Regions from separate parts of the Thermosinus carboxydivorans Nor1 genome, predicted to be linked through region 3. Evidence: riboswitches for the same ligand, from Rfam matches in the RefSeq annotation. Region 3 holds a riboswitch; each other region holds the start of a gene.
What was found. A riboswitch is a leader RNA that binds a small molecule or an ion and turns the genes downstream of it on or off. The one in region 3 is predicted to bind cyclic di-GMP.

Region 1: it holds a riboswitch for cyclic di-GMP, as region 3 does, so the genes downstream of both, gspE (type II secretion system ATPase GspE) here and TCARDRAFT_RS07415 (methyl-accepting chemotaxis protein) in region 3, are expected to answer to the same signal.
Region 2: it holds a riboswitch for cyclic di-GMP, as region 3 does, so the genes downstream of both, TCARDRAFT_RS01850 (methyl-accepting chemotaxis protein) here and TCARDRAFT_RS07415 (methyl-accepting chemotaxis protein) in region 3, are expected to answer to the same signal.

Annotation. Positions count from the first base shown of each region.
Region 1 is NZ_AAWL01000006.1:65,999-70,140, reverse strand. Features, by position in the region: gene TCARDRAFT_RS06120 (YqeG family HAD IIIA-type phosphatase) at 1-440, shown strand, start outside; gene TCARDRAFT_RS15475 (carbon-nitrogen family hydrolase) at 456-1,232, shown strand; gene TCARDRAFT_RS06110 (shikimate dehydrogenase) at 1,229-2,095, shown strand; cyclic di-GMP riboswitch class II at 2,170-2,253, shown strand; gene gspE (type II secretion system ATPase GspE) at 2,301-3,986, shown strand; gene TCARDRAFT_RS06100 (type IV pilus twitching motility protein PilT) at 3,991-4,142, shown strand, end outside.
Region 2 is NZ_AAWL01000002.1:58,256-62,397, reverse strand. Features, by position in the region: gene TCARDRAFT_RS01855 (chemotaxis protein CheA) at 1-1,473, opposite strand, end outside; partial or broken gene TCARDRAFT_RS01850 (methyl-accepting chemotaxis protein) at 1,557-2,117, opposite strand; cyclic di-GMP riboswitch class I at 2,373-2,461, opposite strand; gene TCARDRAFT_RS01840 (response regulator transcription factor) at 2,683-3,438, opposite strand; gene TCARDRAFT_RS01835 (putative bifunctional diguanylate cyclase/phosphodiesterase) at 4,037-4,142, shown strand, end outside.
Region 3 is NZ_AAWL01000008.1:68,747-72,888, forward strand. Features, by position in the region: gene TCARDRAFT_RS07400 (LysR family transcriptional regulator) at 1-691, shown strand, start outside; gene TCARDRAFT_RS07405 (ArsR/SmtB family transcription factor) at 766-1,086, shown strand; cyclic di-GMP riboswitch class I at 1,249-1,334, shown strand; gene TCARDRAFT_RS07415 (methyl-accepting chemotaxis protein) at 1,416-3,392, shown strand; gene TCARDRAFT_RS07420 (putative zinc-binding protein) at 3,449-3,820, opposite strand; gene TCARDRAFT_RS07425 (thioredoxin family protein) at 3,840-4,070, opposite strand; gene TCARDRAFT_RS07430 (permease) at 4,094-4,142, opposite strand, start outside.

The sequences.
Region 1 (4,142 bases), on a different contig from region 3:
AAAGGCTTGGTATTTGCGGCATTATTTTCGATTTGGACAATACCATTGTTCCGTGGAACAGTCTGGAAATGTGTCCGCGCATCACCGACTGGCTGAATGAAGTACAGGCTAGAGGATTTAAGGTCGCTATCGTGTCCAATAACTGGCAGAAAAGGGTTAAAGAGATTGCTCAGCGGTTTAACCTTCCCTTTGTTTCGCGCGCGTATAAACCCGCCAAAGCGGGTTTTCGCCGGGCTCTAGCTGTCTTAGGCGTTCAGCCCCACCAGGCGGCTGTGGTCGGTGACCAGTTGTTTACCGACATTTTGGGCGGCAACCGCCTTGGCCTTTATACCATTTGGGTGAAGCCGCTGACGACGAAGGAGTTTATCGGCACAAGAATCCATAGACAGTTCGAAAAACTTGCCGTACTGCTTTTACGGGCAAAAGGACTTATGAAATAAGAACAGGGTGATAAAATGCGCATTGCATTAGTACAGATGAAAGTAATCGCCGGCGCCGTCGCGGAAAATCGCCGCCGCGGGCTGGCGTTAGCCCAGGAAGGAGCAGCCCGGGCGGATGTTGTCGTCCTACCGGAGATTTGGACAACAGGGTATGCCCTGCGGGAAGTGGACAAGTGGGCCGAGGATGTTGAAGGTCTGACTATCAGTGAAATGTCAAATATTTCCAGGAAATATGGCGCTTATATCATCGCCGGCTCTATTCCATTACGAAAAAACGGAAAAGTTTATAACGGCGCGGTAGTAATAGGTCCGGACGGAAATGTTGCCGCCGAGTACCGAAAGATCCACCTCTTCAGTATGATGGGAGAAGAACGCTTTTTTGCCGCCGGTGATCGCCGGTGTACTTTTAATTTAAAGGGGGTCACTGCGGGCATTGCGATTTGCTATGACTTGCGATTCCCTGAACTGTTTCGGGTACTGGCGTTAGATGGAGCCCAAATTGTTTTTCTGCCGGCGGAATGGCCGACTGCCCGGGGCGAGCACTGGCATTTGTTAAGCCGTACCCGGGCTATCGAAAACCAGGTGTTTCTCTGCGTTGTCAATTGTGTTGGCGAGCACAAGGGGAATCCTTTCTACGGCCATTCGATGCTTATCGGGCCGTCAGGAGAGGTTTTGGCGGAAGGCGGAGAGGAAGAAACGATCCTATATGCCGAGGCCGACTTTGCGTTAGTCGCGAAGGCGCGGGAGAAAATGTCGGTCTGGCAGGACCGGCGGCCGGAGGTGTACTTATGATTACCGGCAAGACCAGACCCATTGCTCTCTTCGGCTGGCCGGTAGAGCATTCGTTGTCACCGGCGATGCAAAATGCTGCCTTCCGGTACCTGGGGCTGGATTATGTGTATTTACCCTTAGCGGTAAAACCTGACAATCTTGGCGCCGCTATCGCCGGATTGAAGGCCATGGGGTTTGCCGGAGCCAATGTTACCATTCCCCATAAAGTGGCAGTTATGGCGTATTTAGATGCCTTGGACGATACCGCTCGCATGGTTGGCGCCGTAAATACTATTATTATTGAAGACGGCCGGGCAACTGGCCATAATACTGATGCCGCCGCTTTTATTGCCGCTCTTGCGGCGGCTGGCGTTAAGCCAAACGGAAAAAGAGTCGTCCTGTTAGGGGCGGGCGGCGCCGCACGCGCCGTAGCCGCCGGGCTTATCCACCATGATGCGGCGCAAATTACCGTTGTGGCGCGTAGCGGCGACAAAGCGGCAACACTGGCGGCCTCTTTTGCCGCTAAGGATCCAATTATTTCTGCGGTGCCGTGGGCAACTGCGGAATTTAGTCGCCAGTTGGCGGAGTGTGATCTCTTGGTTAATTGCACCCCAGTAGGAATGTGGCCCAATAGTCATGAGATGCCTGATATTGACTGGGAGCAGCTCAATCCCGGGGCCGTTGTTTGCGACTTGATTTATAATCCGCAAGAAACGCGGCTGCTGCTTGAGGCCGCCAGGCGCGGGCACCAAACGGTATGCGGAGTTGGCATGCTGGTCGAGCAGGGCGCTTTGGCATTTACTTTGTGGACGGGCCACGAGGCGCCGCGGGAGATTATGGCCGGGATCTTAAAACAACGGTTACATGAATTAACAGTTCTTTGAAATATTGTAAACCCGTCTACTTCATTGCAGGATTTTTACCAATTTATTACGAATATATACGTAGTCAAAACAATACTGCAATGGGTGTGATGAAGTCCGGACAGTAATGTGGGCACTTAGTCCGGACCGAGCAAGTAGTGCAACCGACCAGATGCAAAATAACGTTTTTGCTGTTGGCGGTTGTTTTTCGTTTTTGGGGGCGGGCATGGTGAAAACACGGAAACGCTTGGGCGATTTGCTGCTTGAGGCGGGTCTCATAACGCCTGAACAGCTTGAAAAAGCCCTTAATGTGCAAAAAAAGACGGGGGAACGGCTGGGGAAAGTTCTGATCAACCTCGGGTATATAACTGAGGACAGTATGATAGAGGTCCTTGAATTCCAGCTGGGAGTTCCTCATATCGACTTGGGAAGCGTGCCGCCCGATCCGGAGGCAGCGGCGACTATTCCGGCTTCTCTGGCGGAGCGCTACCAAGTAATACCAATTAAAAAAGAGGGCCGCAAACTGACGCTAGCCATGGTAGACCCTACCAACTTTTACGCTATTGACGATGTCCGTATGGTTTCCGGCTGTGAAGTCGAGCCGGTTATTGCCGCGGAGAAGGAAATCATCCGGGCGATCAACGAAACTTACGGTGTAAAAGAACTGGTGGAAAAAGCGGTTAACAAGCTGCGGCCGGAAGATACCAGCAATATTGTCGAAGTTACTACATCTGATGACGCGCCGGTAGTCAGCATCGTCAATTCTCTCATTAGCCAGGCCGTTAAGGAGCGGGCCAGTGATATCCATATAGAGCCGCAGGATAAGCACTTGCGGGTGCGCTTCCGGGTGGACGGCGTTTTGCGGGAAGTGGTCACCTTTCCCCGTCATGTTCACGCGGCGATTGTCTCAAGGATAAAAATCATGAGCGAAATGGACATTGCCGAAAAACGCGTGCCCCAGGACGGACGAATTAAAGTCCAGGAAGCAGGCCGCGATATTGATATTCGTGTATCTACTCTCCCTACTATTCTGGGCGAAAAAGTGGTAATGCGCCTATTGGATAAACGGGCAGTTGTTCTTGATATTAACAAGCTAGGATTTTCCCCGGAGAATCTTAAACGGTACCGGCAAATATACTCCCAGTCCTACGGTATGATCCTTATTACCGGGCCTACCGGCTCAGGGAAGACGACTACCCTATATTCTACTTTGACGGAAATAAATTCACCCGGCAAAAACATTATTACGGTCGAAGACCCTGTGGAATACCGCCTTGACGGGATCAATCAGGTGCAGGTCAATTATAAAGCAGGCTTAACCTTTGCCAGCGGGTTGCGGTCAATACTGCGCCAAGACCCCAACATTGTCATGGTGGGGGAAATCCGCGACGCCGAGACAGCGGATATTGCCATTAGGGCCGCCTTAACCGGTCATTTGGTTTTTACCACCCTCCATACCAACGATGCGCCGGGGGCGATAACCCGGTTGATCGATATGGGCGTCGAACCCTTTTTAGTGGCTTCATCTGTTTTAGGCGTCGTGGCCCAGCGGCTGGTGCGGGTCATTTGTCCGGACTGCAAGAAGCCATACACTCCGGAGGCCGAAGCGCCGGAACGATTGTTTCTTGGGCATTTGTCCGCTCAGGACATTACGCTATACCGTGGCGTTGGCTGCCCACGCTGCAGTCATACCGGGTATCGTGGCCGAGTAGCTATTCACGAAGTGATGAAAGTTAGCCCGAGGTTGCGGGAACTTATCAATCGGCGAACGTCCAGCGACGAGCTGGCAGCAGTCGCCAAGCAGGAAGGCATGCGTACCATGCGGCAGGACGGCGTTGACAAGGCTTTAGCGGGAATAACGACGATAGAAGAGGTTATGCGTGTTGCCTATACTGGTGAATATGGGGGCTAACTAAATGACAGTGGAAGAGTTATTACGGGAAGCGGTGCTGCGTCAGGCTTCCGATCTACATATTACGGTAGGGGCGCCGCCGGTTCTGCGCATTCACGGCAGTCTGGTTCTAACAGATTCTTCACCTCTTACTGCTGATGCAACTGAGAAACTTTT
Region 2 (4,142 bases), on a different contig from region 3:
AGTCGAAAACCCTGGCTGGAAAATTAAGCGGATTGCCTCGCTATTATCCATTTTGTCTGCTTCGTTTTGGGTGATAAGTCCCTTTTGGACCGCTTTTTGCTTAACAATTTCAGGGTTAATACCTCTTCCATCGTCTTCCACAATAATGATTACATTATTGCCCTCATGGCGAGCGATCAGGCGGATTTCGCCAACAAGATTTTTTCCTTTTTCTTGCCGTTCTGCTGAACTTTCTATGCCATGATCAATCGCATTGCGTAAGAGATGAACCAACGGATCGCCTATTTCGTCTATGACTGTACGGTCAAGTTCGGTTTCTTCACCTTGGATAATCAGGTTGATTTCTTTGTTTAATTCTCGCGACAAGTCGCGCACCATTCGCGGGAAACGATTAAACACCTGCCCGACAGGAACCATGCGTACCTTCATGACTACTGCCTGGAGGTCGGTAGTGACGCGATCCATTTGTTCAATTGTTTCGATTAAATCGGCCAACCGATGCGTCTGGCCGATTTGCTCCAGCCTGGTTTTATTAATGACCAGTTCACCCACAAGATTAAGGAGGGTATCAAATTTTTCAATATCTACTCTGACTGTCTGCGTGCCTTTGATTTTAGTGTTGGCAGTGTTGGGTGTTTGCGGCGGGACTTGTTTATCTTTTTTATCGTTTTCTGGTTTGAGGCTGTGGTCACTGTTTTTTTTGCTTTGGTTACAATCGGCCGCTTCGGGCAGCGGGCAAGGGCGCACCGTCACACTGGCAATTTCCGCGATGTTCAAAATCACTTGTTTGATTTTTTCCGGTTCGTCATCGCTGATAAGTGCTACGTGAAAGCTTAGGTCAAAGTTTTCTTGTTCTAGTTCCTCGACCGTGGGAACACTTTTAAGTATGTCACCTAGTTCATCTAAAGCTTTTATTACTAGATAAGCACGGGCTGATTTTAGCAAGCAGTCTTCCCGCAGCTGGATTTGGACTTCATACACCTGCCGTCCTTGTGCTTTGGCCATTTTAATCGCCATGATTTCCGCATCATTAAAATTCAGTCCGAAGGCCGTATCATCTTTCGAATTTTTGCCAATGCTTTCAAAGGAGCTTTCGCCTTTGGCCAGCTGGCGCAATTGACCCACTAAGCCAGCAATATCTATTTTGCTATCGCTACCGGTAGCGGCATGTTCGATTAGCTGTTCCAGCGTATCAATGCATTTAAACAAGTTATCAATGATTTCGTTGGTAACTTTTAAATCAGCCTTGCGCAATAAATCAAGAATATTTTCCATTTCATGGGTCAGTTCGGCAATAACCGCAAAGCCCATCGTAGCGGACATGCCTTTGATAGTATGGGCACTCCGGAATATTTCATCAAGGATGGATAAGTTACTGGGATTGTTTTCCAGGTTTAATAAACAGTGATTTAAAGTTTGCAGGTGTTCGCGTGACTCAGCCAAAAACATTTCTAAGTATTGGCTGGTATTCATTTAATTTGCCTCCTGAAAACAATTCATTTTTTCAAAAAGGCCCTGGTCTTATGCTAGGGCCTTAATATTTATATATCTAGGCGTTAAACTTTGAACCGCTCGACTTGCTCGTCCAGCCGTTTGGCCACCTCGAGCACCTGCTGAGCGCCGGCGGCAATCTCCTGGGTCGAAGCAGTAAGCTCTTCGGCCGATGCGGCAATCTCTTCGGAAGCGGCCGAGGTCTCTTCTGATACGGCGCTAACGCTAAAGACGCGGTCCAATACCGCGTCTTTAGCTTTGACCGTTTTGTCCATTTCCTGGTAGGCGGCGGCAATCATGGGGGCAATTGCTGCAACCGAAGCTAAGATGTCGTCGAACGACCGCACAGTATTTTTGACATTTTCAATTTGGTTGGTCACTTGGTCCTGGGTTACCTTGGCCGTTGCCACCACCTCGCCAGTTTCGGCGCCGATGGTGTCCAGCAATTGTTTGATTTGGTCGGCTGAAGCGCGCGACTGTTCGGCGAGTTTGCGCACTTCCTCGGCCACCACGGCAAAGCCGCGGCCGGCTTCGCCCGCCCGCGCCGCTTCAATGGCGGCATTGAGGGCCAAAAGGTTGGTCTGGTCGGCGATGCCGGTAATTACGCCCATAATTTCCCCAATCTGGCCGACTGATTTGTCCAGGCTAGCAAGTTTCTCCGCAGGGCCACACACCCTGCCAGCACGACCAGCCCGAAAAATACGGTCATCCTTGTTAGCAGGCTTTGTATGTTTATTCGCAGGTATTTCATAAACATCTCCTTCCCCTCAAAAAATTGACGCCATATTCCACCTCTTTCCATATACCTCATACCTTTATCCCCTCCTTTTTCAAAATAAAAAGTCCTTCTATGTCTAAGGGCATAGAAGGATCCGGTGCAATCATGCAACCGGCTGCCATAGAATAATTTCTATTCCTTAGGCCCTTGGCTTTGCGTCCCTGCCTTTCGACAGGTTTGCCCTTGGATAATTGCTATTGCGATTAACTGTTAAATTGTAAATTTAGCTATAATAATAAAATAATTGTTAATTAATTTATATTATAACACAATTTGTCAATTTTTGTTTTGATTTTTTGCTATAGCCTGTCTGCACAGAGGGCTAATAGGGCTAGGCGCTGGAACAGGCAACTCATCGCCGTGGTGGGCGACCGACCGACAGGCGACTGCCAGAAAGAGCGGACGCTTTACAGTTAGCTACTGACGGGTTGGTCGGAACAACCGTAGGGCTGGTGCTGATTGCGGCAAGCGGGGTTATTTTTGCGATATTCGCGCGGGGTAAGGCCGGTATTGCGATGGAATAAAGCGCTCAGATACTGTTGGCTGGCAAACCCGGTCTGCTCGGCTATCTGGGCGATGCTGAGGTCAGGACGGCTGATCAATAGGTCTTTGGCGATTTTTAGGCGAAGGTTTATAAGGTATTGGGAAAAGGAATAGCCGACCTCGGCTTTGAAGCGGCGGCTGAGGTATGAAGGATTGACATGTACCGTGGCCGCTATATTGGTTAGGGAAAGACGTTCAGCGTAACGGTTCTCCAAAATTGTCAATACTTTAGTTATGAGCGGGGAATAAACAGGCTTGGTGTTTTTTGGGGGCAAATATCTGCTGAGAATGGTATTTAGTTCATCTGCGGAGATGGGTTTGATGAGAAGATCGGCAGCGCCGATTTTGATCGCCGCGTGGGCGATGGCAAAGTCCTGGTGGGCGGTAACGATGACGATATCCTTTACTCGACCCGACTGGCGAAGCTTTCCGGCTACGATCAGGTCGGACTGGGCCGGAAGATTGATGTTCAGAAACGCTAGCTCAAAATAATTGGTTGTCGTCAGGTTTATGGCTGCCGAACCGTTACCGGCAGTAAATAGGCGCCAGTGGGGGCAGACAGACTGGATAAGAAGTTTCTGCTGTTCAAGCTCCAGCGGGTCATCGTTCACCAACAGTACATTCATGTTATCACCGCCTTGTAACATGATTGCTGTCAGCGAGCACAAATAACCAGCAGACTGATGCAGGCTGCTCAGCTAAACTCCGGGAGCAGAAATGTCTGGTTGCCAACCAACTGGGTAATTTCTTTTATGGTCGCCTGCCGGTGGTCGCCAGAATACAGCTGAGGGCAAAATCTGGGGGCGGATAGTACACGTGCATCTATGCCCGGCTGGTGAATAAATGCCCAGACCATAATGACGTTGTTAGCACTCAGAATTAGTGAGTGCTAACAAATTTTTATTTAAAATATTTTATTTACTCTTTACTTAGAAAATCAATAACAAATTTTTGGCAGAGTAAAGAGGATCAAGTACTGGTTTGCTTTTCAAGTTAGCAAAATTTTGTCGAAATAGTAAAGATTCTACGTGGAAATAGTAACCAAAACTTAAAAACAAGTAAAAAAAATGAAAGAAATATCAGCGGTAACTTTAATATAATTTTTTCGTCTAAAATATCTCAAATTTTTTTAGCTTTATCCTGTCAACCATTAGCAACCAACGCCTCTTGTCAGGTTAGGTTGCAAGCTGGCTTGGTGGCGAGAGTGGCGGGAGGGAACTTTTTTTGTCAGCTAGTCCCTATATTATGCTAAAAATCGATACCCGCACCGGCAATGTCTGTTATGCCGAAGGACCGGGGCTTAAGGTTCTGGGTTGTCAAGCCGGAGAAT
Region 3 (4,142 bases):
CGAAAGTATGGCGAAGCTGGAAAAAGGCAAAGTCAGTATTGGTTTACCGCCAATAACGGGGGCTACGGCCTTTGCCGAGCTGCTCGGCCAATTTCGGCAGAAATATCCTAATATTGATATTGTCCTGTTTGAGTATGGTTCCAAAAAAGTTGAACTTGGTATTCAGGACGGGTCGCTGGATATTGGGGTCATTTGCTGTCCAAGCAATAACGAAAACTATGAAGTAATTGAATTTACCCAAGATCCTTTGTGGGTCATCATGCATCCTAGCCATCCCTTAAGCCAATACCCGGAAGTAGATTTCGCCCTCCTTGCCGATGAGGCGTTTGTCTTATACCGTAAAGACTTTAGTCTCCATGACGCAATTGTCGACCGCTGCCGGCTCGCCGGGTTTCAGCCAAAAATTATTTTCGAAACATCGCAACGGGAGTTGATGACCCAAATCGTGGCTGCCAATCTTGGTATTGCTCTCTTACCCAGTAAAATTTGCGAGCAACTGGACCCTAAAACCATTGTTTCGGTTCCGCTAGCCGATCCGCAGCTGTTTCTCCAAATGTCGATCATCTGGAACAAACGGCGTTATCTTTCGCATGCCGCCAGGTTGTGGTTAAACTTTGTCCGGGATCATTTGGCCCAAATAGAGACTCATTCGTTGATGCAGGCAGCCGATAGCGGAGGCAATAAGGCCTGACAGTAGGCCATTGACAGGGATTGGGTAGAATATTTATATTTATTTTATATAATAAGAAAAACTAAGGTGGGTATATGGAAGAACTAGTGACAAAAATGACAGCCGATTTTCTCAAATCTCTTGCCCATCCGGCCCGGATCAGAATTTTGAAGATGCTGGGCCCCGGTGAACGGTGCGTATGTGATTTATCGGCCGAGATAGATATTGAGCAATCCAATTTGTCGCAGCATTTAAGCATTCTCAAGAAACAGGGTCTTATCGGCTCTCGCAAGGAAGGCACAAAAGTAATTTATCGTATCCTTTATCCCTCCGTACTAGAAGTCATCAACCTGGTGGAAGAGACGTTAAGCCAGCAGATCAGCCATAGCCAGAGTCTTTTGAAACACTTAAAATAAAATACGACAATACGCCGCCTATTGGCAGTATTTGAGAATTTTTAAATTGGCTTCAATTAGTTTGGAGCCATATATTTTTACATAATTAATATTATGAACTTTACTGGACTTGACCGACGGTGCAGCTATGTTATAACATGAAAGACGGCATAACTTTTCATGCTGAATATTGGGCAAACCCGTCGAAAGGCGGGGACGCAAAGCTAAAGGGTCTAAGGACTTCGTGTCTATGATTGCCAGCTGCCGGTTAACAGGAGTTAACTGATTGTATTTAGGCAGCATTTGTCTGCCTTTTTTATTTCGCCATAAACAGGAAAGGAGACGGCAAAATGACAAAACTGCTTTCCCGGTTCACGATGAAGACTAAACTACTATTGACTTTCGTTGTGGTTGCGCTGGCGCCGTTGGTAGTTCTAAGCGGAATTAGTTTCTATCAGACTTATCAGAAAGATGTGCAGAGTACATATCAGGATAATCAGCGAATGGCGGCAGTTTTGGCCGGTGAATTTGAAAGCATGGTTCAGTCATGGACTGATGCTTTGCGGCTAATAAGTCAGACCCCGCAAATTATGAGCATGGATCCAGCGCAACAAGTTCCGATGTTAAAGCTGGTTAAACAGCAATATACTGATTTTACCAATGTTTATGTGGCCGATACGACCGGACGCCAGATCGCCCGCGATGCGGGCGAGCCTGTCAATATTGCCGACAGGGCTTATTTCCAGGCAATAATGAAGGGTGCGCCAGTCGCGATCAGTGACGCTCTTATTTCCAAATTGACCGGGCGCCCAACGGTGATAATTGGCGTACCGGTGAAAAATGCCCAAGGCGAGGTGGTGGGAGCGCTTTGCGCTACCGTCGATTTGGGGGCGCTTGATGCTAAAACCCAGAAGATTAAGCCGGGCGAAACAGGGTATACGTTTGTTACCGACAATACTGGCCGGCTGATAGTCCATCCTAAAAAGGACTTTGTCATAAATCTTAAGAATGTCAGCGACTTGCTGCCGGTACAAAGGGCGATGGCGAGGACAACCGGCTTTGTCGCCTATGAGTTTGAAAATGAAAAGAAACTAGCTGGTTACGCTTATGTGCCCAGCACAGGGTGGGGCGTAATCATTCAGTTGCCGCAAGACGAGGCATTGGCCGACGCTCGCCGCCATATCGTGGTATCAGGCGCGATGGTGGTGGCGGTAATACTGTTTATTGTTGCCGCTGCCGTGGTAATTGCGCGGTCGATAGCCCGGCCAATCGGCCAGGTAGTGGAATTTACCCGCGCTGTTGCCCAAGGGGATTTTACGCAGCAGCTGCCGGTAAGCGGGCGTGATGAAATTGCCCAGTTGGCAGAAGCCTTTAACATCATGACTGACCGGCTAAAAGAGCTGGTAATGAGGATAAATGCCAATGCCGAGCATTTAGCCGCCTCAAGTGAAGAACTGACGGCCAGCGCTGACCAGTCTACCCAGGCAGCCGGCCAGGTAGCCGCGTCCATCACTGATGTGGCCAAAGACGCTGAAAGGCAACTTGCTGAACTGGAGAACACTTCGGCGGTGTTGCAAGAGATGTCGGCAAGTATTCAGCAGGTGGCGGTTAATGCCAAGCAGGTTGCACTTCAATCGGACCAGGCTGCCGGCAAAGCCCAAAATGGCAGCAACCTGGTAGACCAGGCAGTTGGCCAGATGGCGCAGATTGAGCAGACCGTAGCCGCTTCTGCCCAGGCTGTTGCCAGTCTTGGCAACCGGTCCGACCAGATTGGTCAAATCGTGGATACCATCGCCGGCATTGCCAGCCAGACAAATCTGCTGGCCTTAAATGCCGCCATTGAGGCGGCTCGCGCCGGAGAAGCGGGGCGTGGTTTTGCCGTTGTGGCCGAGGAAATAAGAAAATTGGCCGAACAGGCGCAGGAAGCGGCCAAACAGATTGCTGCCCTGATTGGTGAGATCCAGGGTGAGACGGCGAAAGCCGTTATGGCTATGGAAAGCGGGACTCGGGCCGTCAGGACGGGGACGGAAGTCGTCAATACCGCCGGCCAGGCCTTCCGCGAAATTGTTAGTTTGGTAACCGAGGTTTCCGGCCAAATCAAAGAAATCACCGCGGCTATTGACCGGCTCGCAGCCGGCAGTCAGCAGATTGTTGGGGCGGTTGCGCATCTTGACGAGTTGAGCAAAATGACGGCAGCAGAATCGCAGACCGTGTCGGCGGCGACCCAAGAACAGCTGGCATCGGCGGAAGAAATCGCATCCGCTAGCCAGGCGCTTGCCAGGTTGGCTCAAGAGTTGCAGCAGTCTGTCAGTGTCTTTCGGATTTAAAAACTTCAAACTGCTACTAACATGAAAAGACGCTGCCCCGGCAGCGTCTTTTCATGTTAGTCAATAATGGCGAGAAGTCGTTCTTTGTTCTTTTGTACGAGTTCTGACTCTGGGAAGAGGTTGTACGTTTTTTCTACGCCCCAGTCAGTGAGGACAATGCTATGGGTAACGGGGACATTGGCTTCCGCTAACGTTTTTGCCGCGCACTTCAAGGGGCAACCATCAATGGCGACAATTTTGCTACCGGCTTTGGCCGAAGCAACCATGCCGCTGATATGAGCGCCGATGCCGGCTAAACAGAAGTGTTTGCCATGGCCTTCCATGGCGAGCTGCCGCGAGATGTCGTTAGCCAGTTGACCTACGTTTGAACCGCCCGAACAGGGGAAAAATAAGGTCGGGGCTGCCGAACAAGAACAAGTTTCCGCCATAAATTTTCTCCTCTCTATTTTATTTTAAAAGTTTGGCAATTTCCTCGGGGGAGAGCAGTTTACCAGCTACTTTTACTACGCCGTCCACCACTAAGGCGGGCGTCATCATGACGCCATAGGACATAATGGCTTTAATGTCAGTGACTTTAGTGACGGTGGCGTCCAGGCCGAGCATGTCAACAGCCTTTTGCGCATTTTCGAAAAGGTTAGTGCATTTGGCGCAGCCGGTTCCCAGGATTTCGATTTTCATAAAAATTATCACCTCTTGATTTTTTAGAATAGAGCCCCATAAATCATGCCTGTAATGGTAGACATGACTACT